Regions from separate parts of the Rhodococcus sp. PD04 genome, predicted to be linked through region 1. Evidence: riboswitches for the same ligand, from Rfam matches in the RefSeq annotation. Region 1 holds a riboswitch; each other region holds the start of a gene.
The links. A riboswitch is a leader RNA that binds a small molecule or an ion and turns the genes downstream of it on or off. The one in region 1 is predicted to bind thiamine pyrophosphate.
Positions count from the first base shown of each region.

Region 2: another riboswitch for thiamine pyrophosphate. It lies ahead of U9J23_RS07270 (3-oxoacyl-ACP reductase); the one in region 1 lies ahead of thiC (phosphomethylpyrimidine synthase ThiC).
Region 3: another riboswitch for thiamine pyrophosphate. It lies ahead of U9J23_RS05655 (ABC transporter substrate-binding protein); the one in region 1 lies ahead of thiC (phosphomethylpyrimidine synthase ThiC).
Region 4: another riboswitch for thiamine pyrophosphate. It lies ahead of thiO (glycine oxidase ThiO); the one in region 1 lies ahead of thiC (phosphomethylpyrimidine synthase ThiC).

Region 1 covers NZ_CP142144.1:302,334-307,092, forward strand. The annotation lists gene thiC (phosphomethylpyrimidine synthase ThiC) at 1-1,396, opposite strand, end outside; TPP riboswitch at 1,395-1,504, opposite strand; gene U9J23_RS25760 (ArsR/SmtB family transcription factor) at 1,647-1,985, shown strand; gene U9J23_RS25765 (substrate-binding protein) at 2,001-3,416, shown strand; gene nthB (nitrile hydratase subunit beta) at 4,300-4,759, shown strand, end outside.
Region 2 covers NZ_CP142143.1:1,564,391-1,569,149, reverse strand. The annotation lists gene U9J23_RS07275 (LLM class flavin-dependent oxidoreductase) at 101-1,405, opposite strand; gene U9J23_RS07270 (3-oxoacyl-ACP reductase) at 1,405-2,169, opposite strand; TPP riboswitch at 2,224-2,315, opposite strand; gene U9J23_RS07265 (stealth family protein) at 2,576-4,072, shown strand; gene U9J23_RS07260 (phosphodiesterase) at 4,069-4,759, opposite strand, start outside.
Region 3 covers NZ_CP142143.1:1,191,126-1,195,884, forward strand. The annotation lists gene U9J23_RS05645 (ABC transporter ATP-binding protein) at 1-540, opposite strand, end outside; gene U9J23_RS05650 (ABC transporter permease) at 537-1,322, opposite strand; gene U9J23_RS05655 (ABC transporter substrate-binding protein) at 1,300-2,313, opposite strand; TPP riboswitch at 2,350-2,446, opposite strand; gene U9J23_RS05660 (hypothetical protein) at 2,768-4,456, shown strand; gene U9J23_RS05665 (hypothetical protein) at 4,463-4,609, opposite strand.
Region 4 covers NZ_CP142143.1:4,103,011-4,107,769, reverse strand. The annotation lists gene U9J23_RS18840 (NUDIX hydrolase) at 1-844, shown strand, start outside; gene thiE (thiamine phosphate synthase) at 876-1,565, opposite strand; TPP riboswitch at 1,594-1,706, shown strand; gene thiO (glycine oxidase ThiO) at 1,703-2,767, shown strand; gene thiS (sulfur carrier protein ThiS) at 2,764-2,976, shown strand; gene U9J23_RS18820 (thiazole synthase) at 2,969-3,754, shown strand; gene U9J23_RS18815 (hypothetical protein) at 3,846-4,388, shown strand; gene U9J23_RS18810 (ABC transporter ATP-binding protein) at 4,456-4,759, shown strand, end outside.

The DNA of each region.
Region 1 (4,759 bases):
CGATGTCGGCAGCATGAGCGGCGATCTTGTACGTGATGACCCCGGTCTTCACGTCGTCCCGATTCGGCAGTCCCAGATGCTCCTTCGGGGTGACGTAACACAGCATCGCGGTGCCATGGCGGGCGATCTCGGTGGCCCCGATCGCGGAGGTGATGTGGTCGTAGCCCGGAGCAATGTCGGTCACCAGCGGCCCCAGGGTGTAGAAAGGCGCTCCATGACATAACTTCTGCTGACGCTCCACATTTTCCCGCACCCGATGGATCGGGATGTGGCCAGGGCCTTCGACCATCACCTGAACGTCGTGAGCCCAGGCACGGGTGGTCAGTTCGGCAAGGGTGTCCAGTTCGGCGTACTGCGCGGCGTCGTTGGCGTCGGCGATCGACCCCGGTCGCAGCCCGTCCCCGAGGGAAAATGCCACGTCGTAGCGGGCGAAGATCTCACACAGTTCGTCGAAGTGGGTGTAGAGAAAATTTTCCTCGTGATGGGCAAGGCACCAACCGGCCATGATCGACCCACCTCGGGAGACGATGCCGGTGAGCCGCTCGGCCGTGAGCGGTACGTAGCGCAGCAGCACTCCGGCGTGGATGGTCATGTAGTCCACACCCTGCTCACACTGCTCGATCACGGTGTCGCGGAAGATCTCCCACGTCAGCGCATCGGCCTGGCCGGCGACCTTCTCCAGAGCCTGGTAGATCGGCACCGTGCCGATCGGCACCGGGGAGTTGCGAATGATCCACTCTCGGGTGGTGTGGATATCTTCGCCGGTGGACAGGTCCATCACAGTGTCCGCGCCCCAACGGGTGGCCCAGCGCATCTTGTCGACTTCGTCGACGATGGAGCTGGTCACCGCTGAGTTGCCGATGTTGGCATTGATCTTCACCAGGAAGGACTTGCCGATGATCATCGGCTCGGACTCGGGGTGGTTGACGTTGGCGGGGATGATCGCCCGACCCGCCGCCACCTCCGAGCGCACCAGTTCCACGTCGCAGTTCTCCCGCAGCGCCACGAACCGCATTTCCTGGGTGATGATCCCCGCCCGGGCATAGTGCATCTGCGTGACCGTCCGGCCTGTCTTCGCTCGCACCGGGACAGGTCGGGGCCCCTTCCACTCCTGGGACGCCTCTCCACGCCGCACCGCCGAGCGGCCATCGTCGAGCAGATCCCGTTCTCGCCCCGGGTAGTGCTCGACGTCGCCGCGAGCAGCAATCCAGTCGGCGCGCGTCGGCGGGAGCCCGACCAGCGGATCGCTATCGGGACCTGCAGTGCGGTAGACCTGCAGCGGCGGGTTCGGCACCCCGCCGGGAGAGTCGTTCAAGCGGATCTCTGTGACAGGTACACGCAGGTCGTGTTCCTCGTCGTGGACATAGCTCAGGGCATGCGAATTGGGTGCACTCATCGGAATCGTTCCTACTTCCTTCGCCGGCATTACCCGGGCAGGTTCGACGGTCGCAGGCTGCCTCAGCCCGATCTCAGCCCCTGCAATAGGGCTCCCGTGGGGACGGCACAGACCCTAACACCCGGCTTCTCCTGCTGCAGATGTAGCTGGTCCGGTCGTCGGAGCGGTGCGAAGTCGGCCCGTCCTGTACGAGCTACGAGGAGGTACTCTTCTATATGTAATTGACTGTTGACTCGAGGAGATCGGGACCTTGTCCGCACAGCTGGCCTTCGATGCCCTCGCCGACCCTGTACGGCGAGCCATTCTCACTGTGCTGGCAGAGCGTGACGAGTGCAGCGTCAACGAACTGGTCGACCAGATCGACAGCGTGGGACGCACCGGCGTCTCGAACCACCTCCGGATCCTGCGGCACGCGGGCCTGGTCACCGAACGTAAGGCCGGACGCTTCCGTTTCTACTCGATCGACCCGGCCGGTCCCGCACGCGATGTCATTGCAATGTTGCAGGAATTGTTCCGAGGAGCCCTGTCAGATGCCGTCGAGGCCGCAGACCGCACCGCTGCCACCGACACAACCTTGCGACGTGCATAGCTTCCAGGAAACACGGTGACCCAGCTCGTACTGCACGCCGAAGAGTGGACCGCATCCCCGCCCTCGGTGGCCTACAGCCTTTTCGGAGCAGGCGACGAGGCGGGATGGCTCTTCGGCGCGGTATGCGATCGGGTCGAACCCGGCGCTGCCGTGCGTATGGCGGTCCACCTCAGCGGTTCCGGCGCAGAACCGGTCGAAATCCTCGGCCGTATTGCTGCCGCACGTCCGCATGCGTACCTCGATATCGTGCACGACCAGCCCTGGCGAGGGCGTATCAAACTCCGTTTCGAAGCCGCAAACGGTGGTACGAGAGTTCGGCTCATCGCCGAACTCGACCAGCCCGGATTGGAATGGTTGATGCGGCGTCGAGGGTTCCCTACCTCTCGAAACGCCTCTTCCCATCCCCGTCTGGGATTGTTGACGTCGAAATCCGGACCCGGCAGCCTCTTCGCCACCTCGATTGACAACGCCGCCATGCTGGCACTGGAGGAAATCAATGCCGAGGGCGGCATCCACGGCAGTCCAGTCGAGTTGATCGTGGGTGATGACGCCACAGACCCGCAGACCGGCGTCATGGAAGCGCGACGACTCGTCCAGGCAGGCTGCCGGACCATTCTGGTCGCCGCCACATCGGCTACCTACACCGCCGTTGCCGAGGCGCTCAGTGATGCACCCGTGCTGCTGGTACAGCCGGTCATGAACGAAGGAGGGCGCGGCGATCGTCTCCGCCTCCAGCTCGGCGAGCGGCCGGGCGACCAGTTGGCAGCAGCCGTGAAACCACTCATGCGGATGGAGGGGGTGCGACGATGGTTTCTGGCCGGCGACGACTATTGTTGGCCCCGTACGACACACGGCCTGGCACGCCAACTGTTGCCTCGGTACGGCGCCAGAGTCGTCGGGGAAAAGTTCGCATCTCTGGGAACTCGTGACTTCGCCCCGATCATCGAATCGATCCAGCAATCGGGTGCCGACATCGTACTGTCGACATTCGTCGGAGCTGATGCTGTTGCGTTCGAACGGCAATGCTATGCAATGGGATTGCGGGATCAGTGCATCACTCTGGCGCCCGCCTTGGAAGAGTCCACGCTGACGTACATCGGCGACGAAGCGGCCCGTGGCCTCTACTCCGTCTCGGGGTACTTCCAAGGATTACAAACGGAAGGTAACGCCTCGCTCCTGAAGAGGTACCGGGCGCAATTCGGTCCTTGGGCACCGCCGCTGTCGACGTTGAGCGAGTCGGTGTTCGAGGCAGTTCACATATGGTGGCAAGCGGCCCGGAAAGCCGAGGATAGCGAGCGGATCGCCGCGGCAATGCGTCACGGCGAGTTTCAGCTACCGCGGGGCACCGTCACCTTGAGCGAGGACCGACTCAGGCAGCAGCTCCATTTGACGAAAGCGACCGGCACAGAACTGTATCCTGCCCTCGGATGAGTTGAGACCTCGCTTGCTGGTACCGAAGACCAGGGCATATGTCTGGTCATATCGACGTGCTCGCTCCGTCTGCAGTTTCGTTCCCGGCCGGACGGATGCGCAACCACCGAGCGCAACTCGGGGTCGTCTGTGCATCAGCGTCGCCAGGATTGCTTCCGGCTACGCTCGGGTCCCGCGTTACCGCCATTCGACGCGATGTCGATCCCGGTCAAGGCGACAATGACAGCTGCCAGATCCTCCTCTGTGGGATCGGGACCGGTCGCGGAGGTCGAGGCTTTCTGCGAGATCTGCTTCCCTCTCGGGGGTCGTTCTGACTTCATTCTTCGCCTTCCTTTGTGAACGTCTCTCTGCGGCACTTCCGGCCACAGTCAGCATCTTTTGAGATAGCTCCGAATGCAGACGGTTCACGATTCGTTCCGGGGGCTCGACGAACGTCTTCCAGTCTCCAAAACAAACAGCAGTGTGGTCGAATTTGTGGCCGTCAGCGCGTTGAGCCGCAGAGTGAATGCGCGGCAATCGAACTCAGATTATCGGGCCATTGCCCCACTGTCCACAGCGCGTGAGCGCGATACACGTGGCAATAAAGAATGACTGCCAGAACGCTCGTGCCGACACAGGCGAGTGCGGCGCTCTATTGCAGGCAACCCACACACCGGATAGGTCTCCACGATCGTACCTCCAGACGGATGGTGGGGATGTTCACTTTCTCTCTGGAGCTCCCTGGAGCCACTCGCGCCGACGCATCCACGCTCGGACAGCCCACGGTGCGGATCACCCCTGTTCGTCGGTAACAGAACAGTAACATGTCATCAGGTCATGACGTGTTGACGCATTAGACGAGGGCACATAGGGTTGGTGACTCACGGCACAAGGAGAGCATTTCATGGATGGAATCCACGACCTCGGTGGCCGCGCCGTCCTGGGTCCGATCAAGCCCGAATCCGATGAACCTGTTTTCCATTCCGATTGGGAGCGGTCGGTTTTGACGATGTTCCCGGCGATGGCGCTGGCCGGCGCGTTCAATCTCGACCAGTTCCGGGGCGCGATGGAGCAGATCCCCCCGCACGACTACCTGACCTCGCAATACTACGAGCACTGGATGCACGCGATGATCCACCACGGCATCGAGGCGGGCATCTTCGATTCCGACGAACTCGACCGCCGCACCCAGTACTACATGGACCATCCGGACGAAACGACCCCCACGCGGCAGGATCCGCAACTGGTGGAGACGATCTCGCAACTGATCACCCACGGAGCCGATTACCGACGCCCGACCGACACCGAGGCCGCATTCGCCGTAGGCGACAAAGTCATCGTGCGGTCGGACGCCTCACCGAACA
Region 2 (4,759 bases), on a different replicon from region 1:
CGCGTCACGTCGCTCGCTCGTACCGTCGTCGGGAGCTCCAGAGCGCGAAACGGTCATCGGTGCGCTCTACAACCCGCTCCGATGACCGGTTCGCGCTCTGTTACACCGCCTTCAGACCGAGCGAGTCGCGCAGGGTCGACCCGGGGTATTCGGTCCGGAACAGGCCGCGGCGCTGCAGTTCCGGGACCACGAGGTCGACGAAGTCGTCGAGGGAATCCGGATAGGCGGGACACATCAGGTTGAAACCGTCGCAGGCGCCCGCGGTGAACCATTCCTCGATGCTGTCGGCGACGGATTCGGGGGTGCCGATCATCGTCGCGTGGCCACCACCCGCTGCGAGGTAACCGAGCAGCTCGCGCAAGGTCGGGCGGCGTGTCTCGATGATGCGCTGCACCGTCGCATAGCGGCCCTGCGGACCGGTGAACTCCTCGATGGGCGGCAGGTCTCCGACGGGAGCGTCGAGATCGTGGCGCGTGTAGTCCTGACCGGTGAAGACTCCGAGTTGGGCGAGAGCGGCGTCGATGTCGAGCAGAGCGTCGAGTTCCGCCTTCTTCGCCCACGCTTCGTCTTCGGTGCGGCCGACGTAGGTCACGAGCCCCGGCAGGATGGCGACCGAACCGGCGTCCCTGCCGACGGAGGCGATGCGTGCACGCAGGTCGGTGGCGTACTCGAGCGCCGCGGTCATGTCCCACGCGACCGAGTAGACGGCCTCGGCGTGACGGGCCGCGAGGTTGCGGCCGGTCTCCGATGCTCCGGCCTGGAACAGCACGGGGCGGCCCTGCGGGCACCGCGGCACGGTCAGCGGACCGTCGACGCGGAAGTGCTTGCCCCGGTGATGGATCGGACGGATCGCGTCGGAGTCGAGGAACCTGCCACCCGCCCGGTCGACGAGGACACCGCCGTCGTCCCAGGAATCCCACAGCGCACAGAGCACCTCGATGAATTCCTCGGCCCGCGCGTACCGTTCGGAGTGCGGCGGTAGGGAGTCGAATCCGTGGTTGCGCGCTTCCTCGTCGAACATCGAGGTGACGATGTTGGCTCCTACGCGGCCACCACTGATGTGGCCGAGCGAGGCCAGCATCCGTGCCGCGTGGAACGGCGTGAAGAAGCTTGCCGAGACGGTGGTGACCAGACCGATGTGCTCGGTCGCGCGCGCCATAGCCGCCAGCGCGGTGAGGGGTTCGAGGAACCAGGTGGTGCCCGCCGTGTACTTCGGGTTGACGCTGTGACCGTCCGCGAAGAACACGGCGTCGAGGCGTCCTCGTTCGGCGGTGCGGGCAAGCTCCTCGAAATATGTGATGTCGCCGATGCGTTCGGCGGCGGAGCCTGGATGGCGCCATGCCGCAGAGTGGTGCCCGACGCCGTAGAGGAAGGCGTTGAGGTGGAGGGTGCGTGGTCCGGGCATCAGTTCATCACCAGTCCCCCGTCGACCACCAGGTTCTGCCCGGTGACGGCCCGCGACCAGTCGGATGCGAAGAACAGCACCGCGGCCGCGAAATCCTCGGGGGTGGTGACCTTCCGCAGCGGCGTCGACGACGCGATGAGGTCGAACACCGCCTCCGGCGTCGCCGACGATGCGTCGGTCGTGCGCAGCAGACCACCGGAGACCATGTTGACGCGGATCCCGTCGGGGCCGAGGTCGGCGGCGAAGGTGCGGGTCAGCGACAGCAGCGCGGCCTTGGCGGCGGTGTAGTCGTGGTACGGGACGACGGGGTGCTGGAACAGGTTGGTGCCGATGTTGACGATGCTGCCGCCACCGGCCTCGCGCATGCCCGGCAGAGCCGCCTGGATGATGTTGACCGCGCCGCCGACGACACCGTCGAACTGGGCTCCGAACCGGTCGTATCCGATCTCGTCTGCCTTGGGCCGAGCGTCGCCGTTGAAGGAGAAATCGGGCAGGGCGTTGTTGACGACCGTGGTGACGGGACGTCCGAAGTGCTCGCGGGCCCGGGTGAACAGCGCTTCGACGTCGGCGCGGTCGGTGACATCGGCCTTCAGCGCGACCGCCCGCTCGGGTCCGATCTTGTCGGCCAGTTCGTGAGCGCCCTCGCCGCTGCGCCGGTAGTCGAGGACGACGGCGGCTCCTTCGTCGGCGAACGCCTGCGCGATGCTGCGGCCGAGGCCGCGACCGGCGCCGGTGACGAGGACGACCTGGTTCTGCAATGACATCTTCTGTGCCTTCCCTGTGTGGGGAAGGGTGCGTGAGGGCGACAGACCTGTGGCCCGGCGCCGGCTCGGCATCCCTTCGCTCGCATAATCGAGATCAGGTTCGACGGGTGTTCTCTCAGCCGTTTCCGGCACCCCGTGTCGAGTCCTGCGGACAGGCTACACGGCGCCGGTTCGGCCTTCGAGAGCCGGCAGGGTCGGCGTTCACAGGATCGTCACATCGCCTACGCGAGAACTTAGCTCAGATCGACGTTAAAATGGCTGTTCCCGTCCCGACTCGTGAAAGGAGATTCCGACGCACACGCCGGCCCCACACAACGCTCCCTACGTCTCCCTTTCTCAGAAGGTCGGAGACGCTCCCCCGCTCGGCCGCGCCACGGTCCGCGGCCCCGCGAGGCACGAGGAGGTGGTGTGGTTCGAGGATCGCTACGCCATCCCGATCACCACCACCACGCCCGACGAGGCGCAGATCGAGGACGCGCTGTTCCTGCGCCGCGTCCTCGACCGGGCGCACATCGACTACCTGCTCGTGCGCGACGACAGCGACCGCCCGATCCTCGCGATCGACCGCGCCGACCGGAAGAGGCTGCGCACCGCTCTCGCCGAGGGGTGTGCCGACGAGCCGTTCTACTCGAAGGCCGTCGGCTTGAAACGGCGCCCGGTCCCGGTGGCGGACGGACAGCTCTCGCGCGACAGGAAGGACCGGGTGTTCCGGCTGTTCCGCCCGCGGGTCGAACTGAGGAGCGGGTTGCGGTACGGCGCGTCGAACGGCGTGGACATCGAGCTGTGGACCTACACCGACGACGAGGTGATCATGCCTCGTCCGAACGCTCTCACCCGCACGACCGCCCTGCGCGACGAGATGCGCCGGACGACGGTCGAGCGGTACGGACAGCTGTGGCCCACGATCGAGGGCATGTTCGACCGCCACCCCGGCGACATCCCGTTCGAGATCGACCTCGTGTTCTCGTGGGTGGACGGGTCGTCGAAGTCGTTCCAGGCCAAGCGCGCGAAGCTGATGCAGAACTACGTCGTCGGCGAAGGCGACGACTCGCCGGCGCGCTACCGGCAGATCAACGAACTCAAGTACGCCCTGCGTTCGGTCCACATGTACGCGCCGTGGGTGCGGCGGATCTTCGTCGCCACCGACTCGCCGCGACCGGCGTGGCTCGCCGACGACCCGCGTGTGACGTTCGTGCGGAGCGAGGAGTTCTTCGCCGACCCGTCGGCGCTGCCCACCTACAACTCGATGGCGGTCGAGTCGCAACTGCACCACATCCCGGGGCTGTCCGAGCACTTCCTGTATTCGAACGACGACATGTTCTTCGGTCGCCGGGTGAGCCCGAGCCTGTTCTTCTCCGGCGGGGGTGTCAGCAAGTTCATCGAGTGCGACGTGCGGATCGGGCTCGGCCGGAACGACCCGTCGCGCAGCGGATTCGAGAACTCCGCCCGCATGAACCGCAAGCTCCTGCAGGATCGCTTCGGGGTCACCATCACTCGGCACCTCGAACACACGCCGGTCCCGTTGCGCAGGTCGATCATGGCGGAGATGGAACGCGAGTTCGCGGACGAGTTCGCTGCGACGGCGGCGAGCCCGTTCCGGGCGGCAGACAACATCTCGGTGACGAACTCCTTCTACCACTACTACACGCTGCTGACCGGCCGCGCGGTGCAGCAGACCACGGCGAAGGTGGAGTACGTCGACACCACCGTGAAGTCCGGTCTGCGACATCTGGACACGATCCTGGCGCGTCGCAATCTCGACCTGTTCTGCCTCAACGACGGCAGCACGCCCGAGGTCGACCTGGAGCTGCGCACCGCGAAGGTCACGCAGTTCCTGGAGCGGTACTACCCGATTCCGGCGCCCTGGGAGACCGACCACCCGGGCCGACCGGACGTCGGCTAGATCCGAACGGTGAGGTCGGGGTTCTCGGGGATGCGGATGCCGGCCTCGGCCAGACACCGCGCCGCGTCCTCGGCCGTGTGGGGTTGCCCGGCGGTGGCGTAGCTTCCGCTGGGCACCACGGAGTGCACGATCGTGTCGGGATAGACGTGCACGAGGTTGAAACCCTGCGCGCCGTCGTGCCCGCGCTGCGAACCGACCGGGACGTTCAGGTCCTGCGTGTAGCAGGTCGACGAGGCGACGGACACCGGGATGCCCGCGAACGTGGCCGAGGTCGAGTAGTGCAGATGACCGCCGAGGATGGCGCGGACATCGGTGCCGCGCAGTACTTCGGCCAGACCGGCCTGGTCGCGCAGTTCGACGAGGACGGCCATGTCGAACACGCTCGGCACGGGCGGATGATGCAGTGCGAGAACGGTACCGAAAGGCGAGGGTGTCGCGAGTTCGTCGGCCAGCCAGGCGAGCTGGTCGTCGGTCACCTCACCGTGGTGGTGGCCCGGGACCGAGGTGTCGAGGCTGACGATCCGAAGTCCGCCCACGGCGTGGACGGCGTCGATCGGTGCGCCGAGGGGCGCTTCGTCGAGCAGCTCTTCACGGAAGGTCGCGCGGTCGTCGTGGTTGCCCATCGCCCACACGATCTCGGCGTCGAGTGCTGCGGCCAGTGGTTCGACGAGTCCGCGGAGCTTGCGG
Region 3 (4,759 bases), on a different replicon from region 1:
CCACCGGTGCTGCTGCCACACCTGTTGCAGCCACAGCTGCATCTCGGTGCGGGTGAGCGAATCCAGGGCGCCGAACGGCTCGTCGAGCAGGAGCACGTCGCGCCCCTGCAGCACCGTGCGTGCGAGCGACGCGCGTTGACGCATACCGCCCGACAGTTGGTGCGGGGCAGCGTCCTCGAAGCCTGCCAGGCCGAAGGTCGGCAGCAGTTCGCGGGCGCGGGCGCGAGCGTCGGATCGTTGCACACCCTGCACCTCGATACCGAGGGTGCAGTTGTCGAGTACCGTCCGCCACGGGAACAGCAGATCCTTCTGCGGCATCAGCGCGACCCGCCCGGGTGCCGCGGGGGAGTCGCCGACGAGAACCTCTCCGGCGTCGGGCTGTTCGAGTCCCGCGACGATCGAGAACAGCGTCGACTTGCCGCACCCGCTCGGCCCGATGAGGGACACGAACTCGCCGGGCTCCACAGCACAGTCGATGCCGTCGATCACCGCCCGGTCGCCGTACGACTTGTGGACCGAGGCCACCGTCACCGCATTCATCTCTCACCCCTCGTGAGCGCCCACGGCGCGACCACCCGTTCGACGACGAACGTCAGCGCGTACAACAGGAGTGACAGAGCAGCGGTCACCACTACGGCAGCGAGCACGAGATCGGTGCGGAACGAGTTCTTCTGCGTGCTCATGTAGATGCCCAGACCGGATGTCGCGCCGACGTATTCCGCGAACACCGCACCCACTACGGCGTAGGTGATGCCGATCCGCAGGGCGGTGAAGAAGCGGGGGAGCGCGGACGGCAGGCGCACGTAACGGAACTGCTGCCACCGCGACGCGCCCATACTGCGCAGCAACGCGCCCGCCTCCCGGTCGGCCGCCGCGAACCCTTCGAGCAGCCCGATCGCGACGGGGAAGAACGTCACCAGCGCGATGACGAGGATCTTCGGCAGCAGTCCGAAACCGAACCAGATGATCATCAACGGCGCGATCGCGATGATCGGCAGGGTCTGCGACACCACGAACAACGGCACGAGTGCCCGCCGCAACCACGGCGAGAAGTCCACGACGATCGCGAGGGCCCACGCCAGTGCCAGCGACACGGCGAACCCGACGAGCGTGACCTGCAGTGTGGACCAGGCGTGCCCGGCGATGTCGACGCGATGCGCCCATCCCTGTGTGAGGACGCGCGCGGGAGAGGGCAGCACCTGCGGTCGGATACCGCTCACCACGACGTATGTCTGCCAGATCCCGACCAGCACCCCGGCGACGAGCAGGGAGGGTAGGAATCGACGTGCGTGGCCGGTGTCAGCGGTCTTCGAGGTAGTCATCGGTGACATAGGTCGACCAGTCCGGCTCGGTGGTCAACGGGCTGCCGTCGGGGCCGGACAGCACGCCGTTCTCGTAGAGGAATCGGGCGTAGCCCGACCATTTCCCGGCGTCGAGGACCCCGACGGCGCCGGCGGCGTCGCGCATGTAGTCGGCGGCGAGCATGCGCTGGCTCTCGTAGACGAGTTCCTCGTCGGGGAAGGCCCCGGGATTCGCCTCGATCAGCGCCCGTGCCCCGCGATCGGGGTCGTCGGCTGCGATCCGGTAGCCCTGGTGCAGAGCCTGCACGAAAGCGCGCGCCTGCTCCGGGTTCTCCGACATCCAGTCCTCGTTGCCGTCGACGACGATCGCGTACGCATCGGGGAAGCCGTGGTCGGTGAAGCCGAAGTACCGCATGGGCAGTCCGCGGTGTTCGGCCTCGAGACCCTCCCACGCCAGGTACGACACGGTGAAGTCGGCGGTCGACGAGTAGACCGCCTCGTACGACGACGTCCCGAGCGTCACGCTCTCGAACTCACCGCGACCACCATCGTTGCGGATCACCTCGGCGAGCATCTCGTCCTCGCCGGGGTTCGCGAAGCCCGCGAAGGTCTTGCCGTCGAGATCCGCGGGCCGCGTGATCTCGGCGTTGTCGGCCCGCACGGCGATTCCCGTCGCCCAGTGCTGCAGCGGTGCGAGGACCGCGACGGTCCGGGAACCCGCAGCTCTGGCGATGGTCGACGTGGCGTGCGTGGAGATCCCGAACTCGGCGCTACCGGCGTCGACGAGGGTGTCGGGCGTCGCGTTGTTGTACGGCAGGATCTCGACGTCGAGACCCGCCTCGGCGAACAGGCCCTCCTGCTGCGCCACGTACAGGCCGGTGTGGTTGGTGTTGGGCGTCCAGTCCAACGCGAATCGGATGGTGTCGCTCCCGGAATCGGACGAGCACCCGACGACCGCGGAGAGTGCGGCGACGAGGGTGATCAGTCCGGCGAGAGTCCGCCGCGCGTTCACTGCGCCGGCAGGGGACGGATCGATGTGGGGGCAGGCACGGTCATATCGGGACATCCCTTCGTCAGCATTACCTGATCAGGTTCGACGGGTGTGATCTCAGCCCCGCTCGTGCGGAGCACCCCGTGTCACGGGCGACCCTAGCACCATGCCCTCCGGGATCACCGGGGCGGCCGCAGAACGGAAGATGTGACCCGAAGTTACGGAAATGCCCAGGTCGGGACGTCACCCTCACATTTCACCCGTAACGGAAGGGTCGAAGGTCCCGACTATTCGAGTGATCGTCCCTGTCACCTCCCCCCCGACGACAGGGGCCATCGGTCTGCGCACGTCTCCCCCTGGCGTGGACGATGAAGGGCCCGTCGGTGAACTCCGACGGGCCCTTTCTTCTGTCGTTTCCGTGGACCCGACTCCCGCAGCGGTGTTCAATACGCACGAACCGATCGGGGGATGGGGAATGCGCGCAATGATGGGTGCCGCACTGGCTGCGGCAGTGATGGGAAGTGTGCTCACGGCGCCGGTGGTGTCGGCGGAGACGAGCGGACGCACCGAAATGCCGTATGACTCGTCGGCGCCGCTGGCCGGCGAGGTGCTCGGGTCCGTGGTGTCGATACCCGCACCGCTACCGCCGGTGGCCGGACCGCGACCTGCCGCGTGCGACCGGCTGTCGTATCTGCGGTGGCGTTCGGCAGACGGACCGGAGAATTCGGCCGACGCCGACCGGATCCTCGTCGCCCAACCGGGAATCTTCGAGGGAGCGGGTGCATTCGAGAGCGTCGCGCGCAACACCGTCGTCGCGGCCGCGACTCGCGGTGCCCACATCGAGTTCTGGGCACTCGACCGGCGATCGAACTGCCTCGAGGACCACACCGGTACCCGGGCGGCATTGCGGACGGGTTCGCTCGACACCGCGACCGACTACTACTTCCACGGTGCCGAAGTGGACGGGCGACGATTCGCCGGCCACGCGAGCGGCGCCGACGTCGCATGGCTCTCGCATGTCGGTCTCGAACAGACGCTGCGCGACCAGTACGACCTGCTGCGTCACGAACTTCCCGACCCGGCGCTGCGGAAGCGGAAGGTGTTGTGCGGCGGGCATTCTCTCGGCGGTTTCATCACCGGCTACTTCGCGGAATGGGACTTCGACGGAGATCCCGCCACCACCGACGACGCAGGTTACAACCAGTGCGGCGGGTACTTCGCGCTCGATACGGTGATTGAGGCGGGCGCGCCGTTCCCGGGGCGGGGTGCCCTCCCGGATCTGCCCGACACGGTCTCGGCACCGCTCGATGCGATCTCCGGCTCCATCTCGACGGCATCGCCGGTGCTGGCACTTCCTGCGGTCATCAATCCCGAGACGACGAATCTGCTCGCACTCACGGGACTCGCCGCGCGATTGGACCCGGACAGCACCGACGGCATCGTCCCGCGCATGCCCGACAACCCGAACGTCGACTGGACGTTGCGCACTCTGTTGTCGGGGGACTACGCGATGTTCGCGACGGGCGACCCGGATGTGCGGACGTTGAACGCGACCAACGAGGCGGTGCTCGGTGCGATCCTCGACGACAATTCGCAACCGCTGGGATTCCTGCAGGCGAGCGTCGGATTCATCACCGGTGCGCCCGTGCGCGACAAGCTGTTTCCTGTTCCCGGCACGCCGGAGGTGCTCGGGTCGGGATTCTTCGGCGACGCGCCCAAGGCGTCGCCGGCGGTGTTCGCGGATCCGGGAGTCGTCTACCGGTGGCTCGACTACGACGAGGTGGGTACGGCGGCGTCGTCATCCGACGAGGCGCGGTACACCGATCGGGGGAGCGAGGTGACGTCGATCGCGGAGCTGGCGCGGAATCTGTCGGAGCCCCCACTGGATTTCACCGAGTGGTACTTCCCGTCGAAGCTTCCGTTCGACCTGGCGTCGGCAACCCGCTTCGAAGGTCATCTCCACCGCGACGGGGTCACCCGCAATCCTGTGGTGACGCTGGTGGCGAGCGGCGGGATCTCGTTGCCGGAGACGGACCATCCGAACGAACGCAGGTGGGTGCTGCCCGGATACAACCACATCGATGTACTCACTGCGGCCGCCGATCAGAACGACGGGCGGCCCGAGCAGGTGTCGCAGGCACTGGCCGACTTCGCGGCCGGGTGATGCGGATCAGGCGCCGCGCGCGGAGAAGATCGAGGAGTAGTCGTGGGGGGCGGTCACCTCTGCGACAGCGGCCACGTGCTCGATCTCGGCCTCGGCGTCGGGAGAGGTGGGGGCGAGAAAAAGAGGGTTGTCGAATTCTTTGTGCTGGCTCATGGCCATCCTTTCGGGGTGCGGCCGGGTAGACCCCGGCCGGGGGCAGTGCGAAGAAGAGGGGCCGCGGTACACGCGGCGGGGAACTCTCACGTCCGGTTCGGAACCTTCGGGCACCGAGGTGCGAGGTCGCTCATCATGTGCGAGCCGAAC
Region 4 (4,759 bases), on a different replicon from region 1:
CGGTGACGGCTGGGCGGTCGGACCGGACGGTGAGAAGCGCTGGGGACGACACGGTGCCGCAGGTCTGCTGCTGCGCGCTCCGCTCGCGGACGGTCGCCCCGCGGTTCTCCTGCAGCATCGGGCGGCGTGGTCGCACCAGGGTGGCACGTGGGCACTTCCCGGTGGAGCCCGCGACTCGCACGAGAGCACCGTCGACGCCGCCGTGCGGGAGGCCCACGAGGAGGCCGGCATCGATGTCGCGGCCGTGACGGTGCGCGCCGAACGCGTCACCTTCGGTCTCGCGGGCGGATGGACCTACACCACCGTCGTCGCCGACGCCACCGAAACGCTCGTGACCAGCCTCAACCAGGAGAGCACCGAACTGCGCTGGGTGCCCGAACCGGAGGTCGAGGCGATGCCGCTGCACAGCGGCTTCGCCGAGGCGTGGCCGTCGCTGCGCACCTCACCGGTACGCATGCTGCTCGACACCGCGAACGTGCTCGGTGCGAGCGGATCCACCGGATGGTGGCGCGACCGCCCCGGCGCGACGAGCGCCCTGCTCGCCGACCTCGCTGCGGTCCTGCCCCGCACCGTCGAATTTCCCGACGGGACGTTCGGCTGGGTCCCCCGCGTCGAAGCGGTCCTCGAAGGGCATGCCCGCGACGCGACGATCGACGACGCCCGGATCCCGGTACACAGCGCGGACGGCAGCGGCGACGACGAATTGGCCCGGCTGGCCTCCACCGCGACGGCCGTGGTCGACCCCGGCGTGACGGTCGTGGTCACCGCGGATCGCGGCCTGCGCGCGCGGTTGCCCGAGGGCACGATCGCGATGTCGCCCTCGGCCGTGCTGGGCTGGCTGTAGCCCCTCGGGCCGGCAGCGGCCTTCAGCGGCCTCAGGCGGGCAGTGCGGCCTCGAACGCCGCGGCGGCTGCCCGCGGATCGGAGGCCTTGGTGATCGCCCGGACCACCGCGACCCGCGTGGCCCCGGCATTGAGCACCTCGGGGAGCCGCTCGAGATCGATGCCGCCGATCGCGAACCACGGTCGTGCCGGTTGCGACTGCGCGACCTCGCGCGTCACCTGCAGCCCCGCGGCGGTCCGTCCCGGCTTGGTCGGGGTGTCCCACACCGGCCCGGACGCGAAGTAGTCGACGCCCTCCTCGATGTCGGCGAGCGCGGCCTGCGCCCGACTCGACGTCGAACGGCCGATGACGATCTCGTCGCCGAGGATCTGCCGCGCGTGCCGCACCGGCAGGTCGCCCTGACCGAGGTGCAAAATGTCGGCGCCCGCCGCGAGAGCGATGTCGGCGCGGTCGTTGACGGCGAGGAGTGCACCGTGGCGTGCACACGCCTCACCGATGATCTCGAGGGCGGCGAGTTCCTCGCGTGCCTCGAGGCGTCCGAACTTCTTCTCGCCGGCCGAGTCCTTGTCGCGCAACTGGACGATGTCGACCCCACCGGCGAGGGCCTCCTCGACGAACCGTGCGAGGTCACCGGTGTCCCGGCGAGCATCGGTGCACAGGTACAACCGGGCGGTCGCGAGGCGGCCGCGCGGGTCGGGATGGTTGCCGCGATAGGTGGTCACGACCAAGACGGTAGCCTCTAGGCAGAAAGTGTGACGACACGGGAGTCCCGAGGTTCGCGGGGCTGAGAGGGGGCCTGCCGGCCCCGACCGTTATGACCTGACCCGGATCATGCCGGCGCAGGGAGTGAGGTGGACCGATGACAACTGTGGCCGTCGTGGGTGGCGGAGTGATCGGGCTGTCGATCGCATGGCGCGCGGCCCGCTCGGGGCACGTCGTGACCGTGCACGACCCGAATCCCGGTAGCGGCGCCTCGTGGGTGGCCGGGGGAATGCTGGCCCCGCTGTCCGAGGGCTGGCCCGGCGAGGACCATGTGCTGTCCCTGGGTGCGGCGTCGCTCGACCGCTGGCCCGGCTTCGCGGACGCACTGCGCACGGAGACCGACGTCGACGTGTTCACCGCCGAGGCGTCGCTGACCGTTGCGCTCGACGCGGCGGATGCGGCCGACCTGCGGACCGTCGCCGAATGGGTCGGGGAGCGAGGGCACGAGATGCGGCTGCTCTCCCGCGCGGAGATCCGGGAGTTCGAGCCGTCGCTCGGCCCGAAGGTCCGGCTCGGACTGCTCGCACCCACCGAGTCGTCGGTCGACAACCGCGCGCTCGTCGACGCCCTGCGCACTGCGGCCACCGGGGCCGGGGTGCGTTTCTCCGACGGCGCCGTGCACGACCTCGCCGACCTGCCCGACGATCAGGTGGTGCTCGCCGCCGGCTCGGCGTCGGCGCGGCTGTGGCCGGGTCTTCCGGTCCGACCGGTCAAGGGCGAGATCCTGCGGCTGCGGGTGCGGCCGGGCGCGACCCCGCCGCCGCAGCGCACCATCCGTGCGAGTGTCCACGGACGGCCCGCCTATCTGGTGCCCCGCCACGACGGGCTCGTCGTGGGCGCGACGCAGTACGAGGCCTCCGACACGCAGATCACGGTGGCCGGCGTGCGCGATCTGATCGCCGATGCCGAGACGATCTTCCCGGCGCTCGGCGAGTACGAACTGTTCGAGGCGAGCGCGGGCCTGCGCCCGATGACCCCCGACAACCTGCCGATGATCGGCCGGCTCTCCGATCGTGTCGTCGCCGCGACCGGCCACGGCCGCAACGGTGTGCTGCTCACGCCGCTCACCGTCGACGCGGTGCTCGCCGAACTCGGCGGGCGGTCACTGGCCGACGCGAAATACGCCTGTCCTGGACGAATTACGGAAGCGAGTGTGGGATGACGAACGTGTCCGTGGGCATCACCGTCAACGGTGAGGACAAGTACTACGACGCGGCCCCGACCGTGTCGCAGCTGCTGAACGAGCTCGGTCTGCCCGAGAAGGGAATCGCCGTCGCCGTCGACGGTGTCGTGTGCCCGCGCGGTCGCTGGTCGGAACCGGTGGCACGCGGCGCGAGCATCGAGATCCTCACGGCGGTCCAGGGTGGCTGACACACACGATCCCGGCGCCGATCTGCCGCAGCTGACCATCGCCGGCCGCACCTTCGGGTCGCGGCTGATCACCGGCACCGGTGGCGCGGCGAACCTGGCCGTGCTCGAGGAGGCGCTCGTCGCGTCGGGCACCGAACTGACCACCGTCGCGATGCGCCGCGTCGATGCGGCCTCCGGAACCGGTGTCCTCGATCTGCTGCGCCGTCTCGGCATCGAACCGCTGCCGAACACCGCCGGGTGCCGCGGCGCGAAGGAGGCCGTGCTGACCGCGCAGCTCGGGCGGGAAGCGCTGGAGACCGACTGGGTGAAACTCGAGGTCATCGCCGACGAACGGACGCTGCTGCCCGACGCTATCGAACTCGTCTCGGCGGCCGAACAACTCGTCGACGACGGCTTCGTCGTCCTGCCGTACACGACCGACGATCCCGTCCTTGCGCGCCGTCTCGAGGATGTCGGTTGTGCTGCGGTGATGCCGCTCGGTTCGCCGATCGGCACCGGCCTCGGTATCTCGAACCCGCACCACATCGAGATGATCGTCGAGGCGGCGGGCGTGCCGGTGATCCTCGACGCGGGAATCGGAACCGCCTCCGACGCGGCGCTCGCGATGGAACTCGGTTGCGACGCCGTGCTGCTCGCGACCGCCGTCACCCGCGCGAAGGATCCGGCGCTGATGGCGTCGGCGATGCGCCACGCCGTCGAGGCGGGATTCCGTGCCCGGCACGCCGGTCGGATCCCGAAACGCTTCTGGGCTCAGGCATCTTCGCCGATGGAGCCGTGACCGGTACGGAAAACCCTTGAGAATCCTCGTGTTCAGGGGTTTTCCGATTATCGCGTGACGGGATACCGTGCGGTCGGTACGATCCCCGGGCATGACAATTGCACACCGAATCCTTTCCGCCGCCGCTGCCGGGCTCATGGGTGTTGCCGTCGCTGTCACGGCACCGGGCGTCGCAGGCGCCCAGGAGCCGTGCCAGCTGAGCCGGTCGAACACCGGACCGAGAACGTGCGAGATGACGCAGCTGGCCACGCCTCCCGTGCTGACACTGGGCGACGGCATCTGCGCCGGCATCGTGCGCGCGGGTGGAACCGCCTTCGACGGCCCGCTCGACGAGTCCTACTCGATCTACTCGGTGGCGGGCGCCACCCACGGGATCGAACTGCGGATCACGCAGGGCTATTCGCTTCTCGGCGAGTGGACACCGAGTGTTCTGAACTGCGACGTCACCGTGGCGTTCGACTGGCACAATCTCGACACCGGCGCCCGCGGCACGGAGACCCGCTTCGTGCCGGCCTTCCACACCAGCACCCGGCCGTTGTTCATGCACGTGTTCCCCGGGCAGGGCCGTGTCGCCCTGACGATGCGTACCGAGCGACCGAGCATCCCGGTCACCGTCGAGGTGTTCGTCCCCTGACACACCGCGTGCGGCTCCGGGCGCGTGATCGGATGCGCGGGCCGGAGCCGCACGTAGGGTGGTGCGCATGATCGAAGTGACCGGCTTGACCAAGACCTTCGGGTCCACGACCGCGGTCGACGACCTGACGTTCACGGTCCGTCCCGGTATCGTCACCGGCTTCCTCGGCCCCAACGGGGCGGGGAAGTCCACCACGATGCGCATGATCCTGGGACTGGACCGGCCGACCTCGGGAACTGCACTGATCGAAGGGAAGCCGTACACCGAGCTGACACGGCCGCTCACCACCGTCGGCGCACTGCTCGACGCGAAGTGGGTGCATCCCAACCGGTCGGCGCGGTCGCATCTCGCCTGGCTGGCTGCGTCGAACG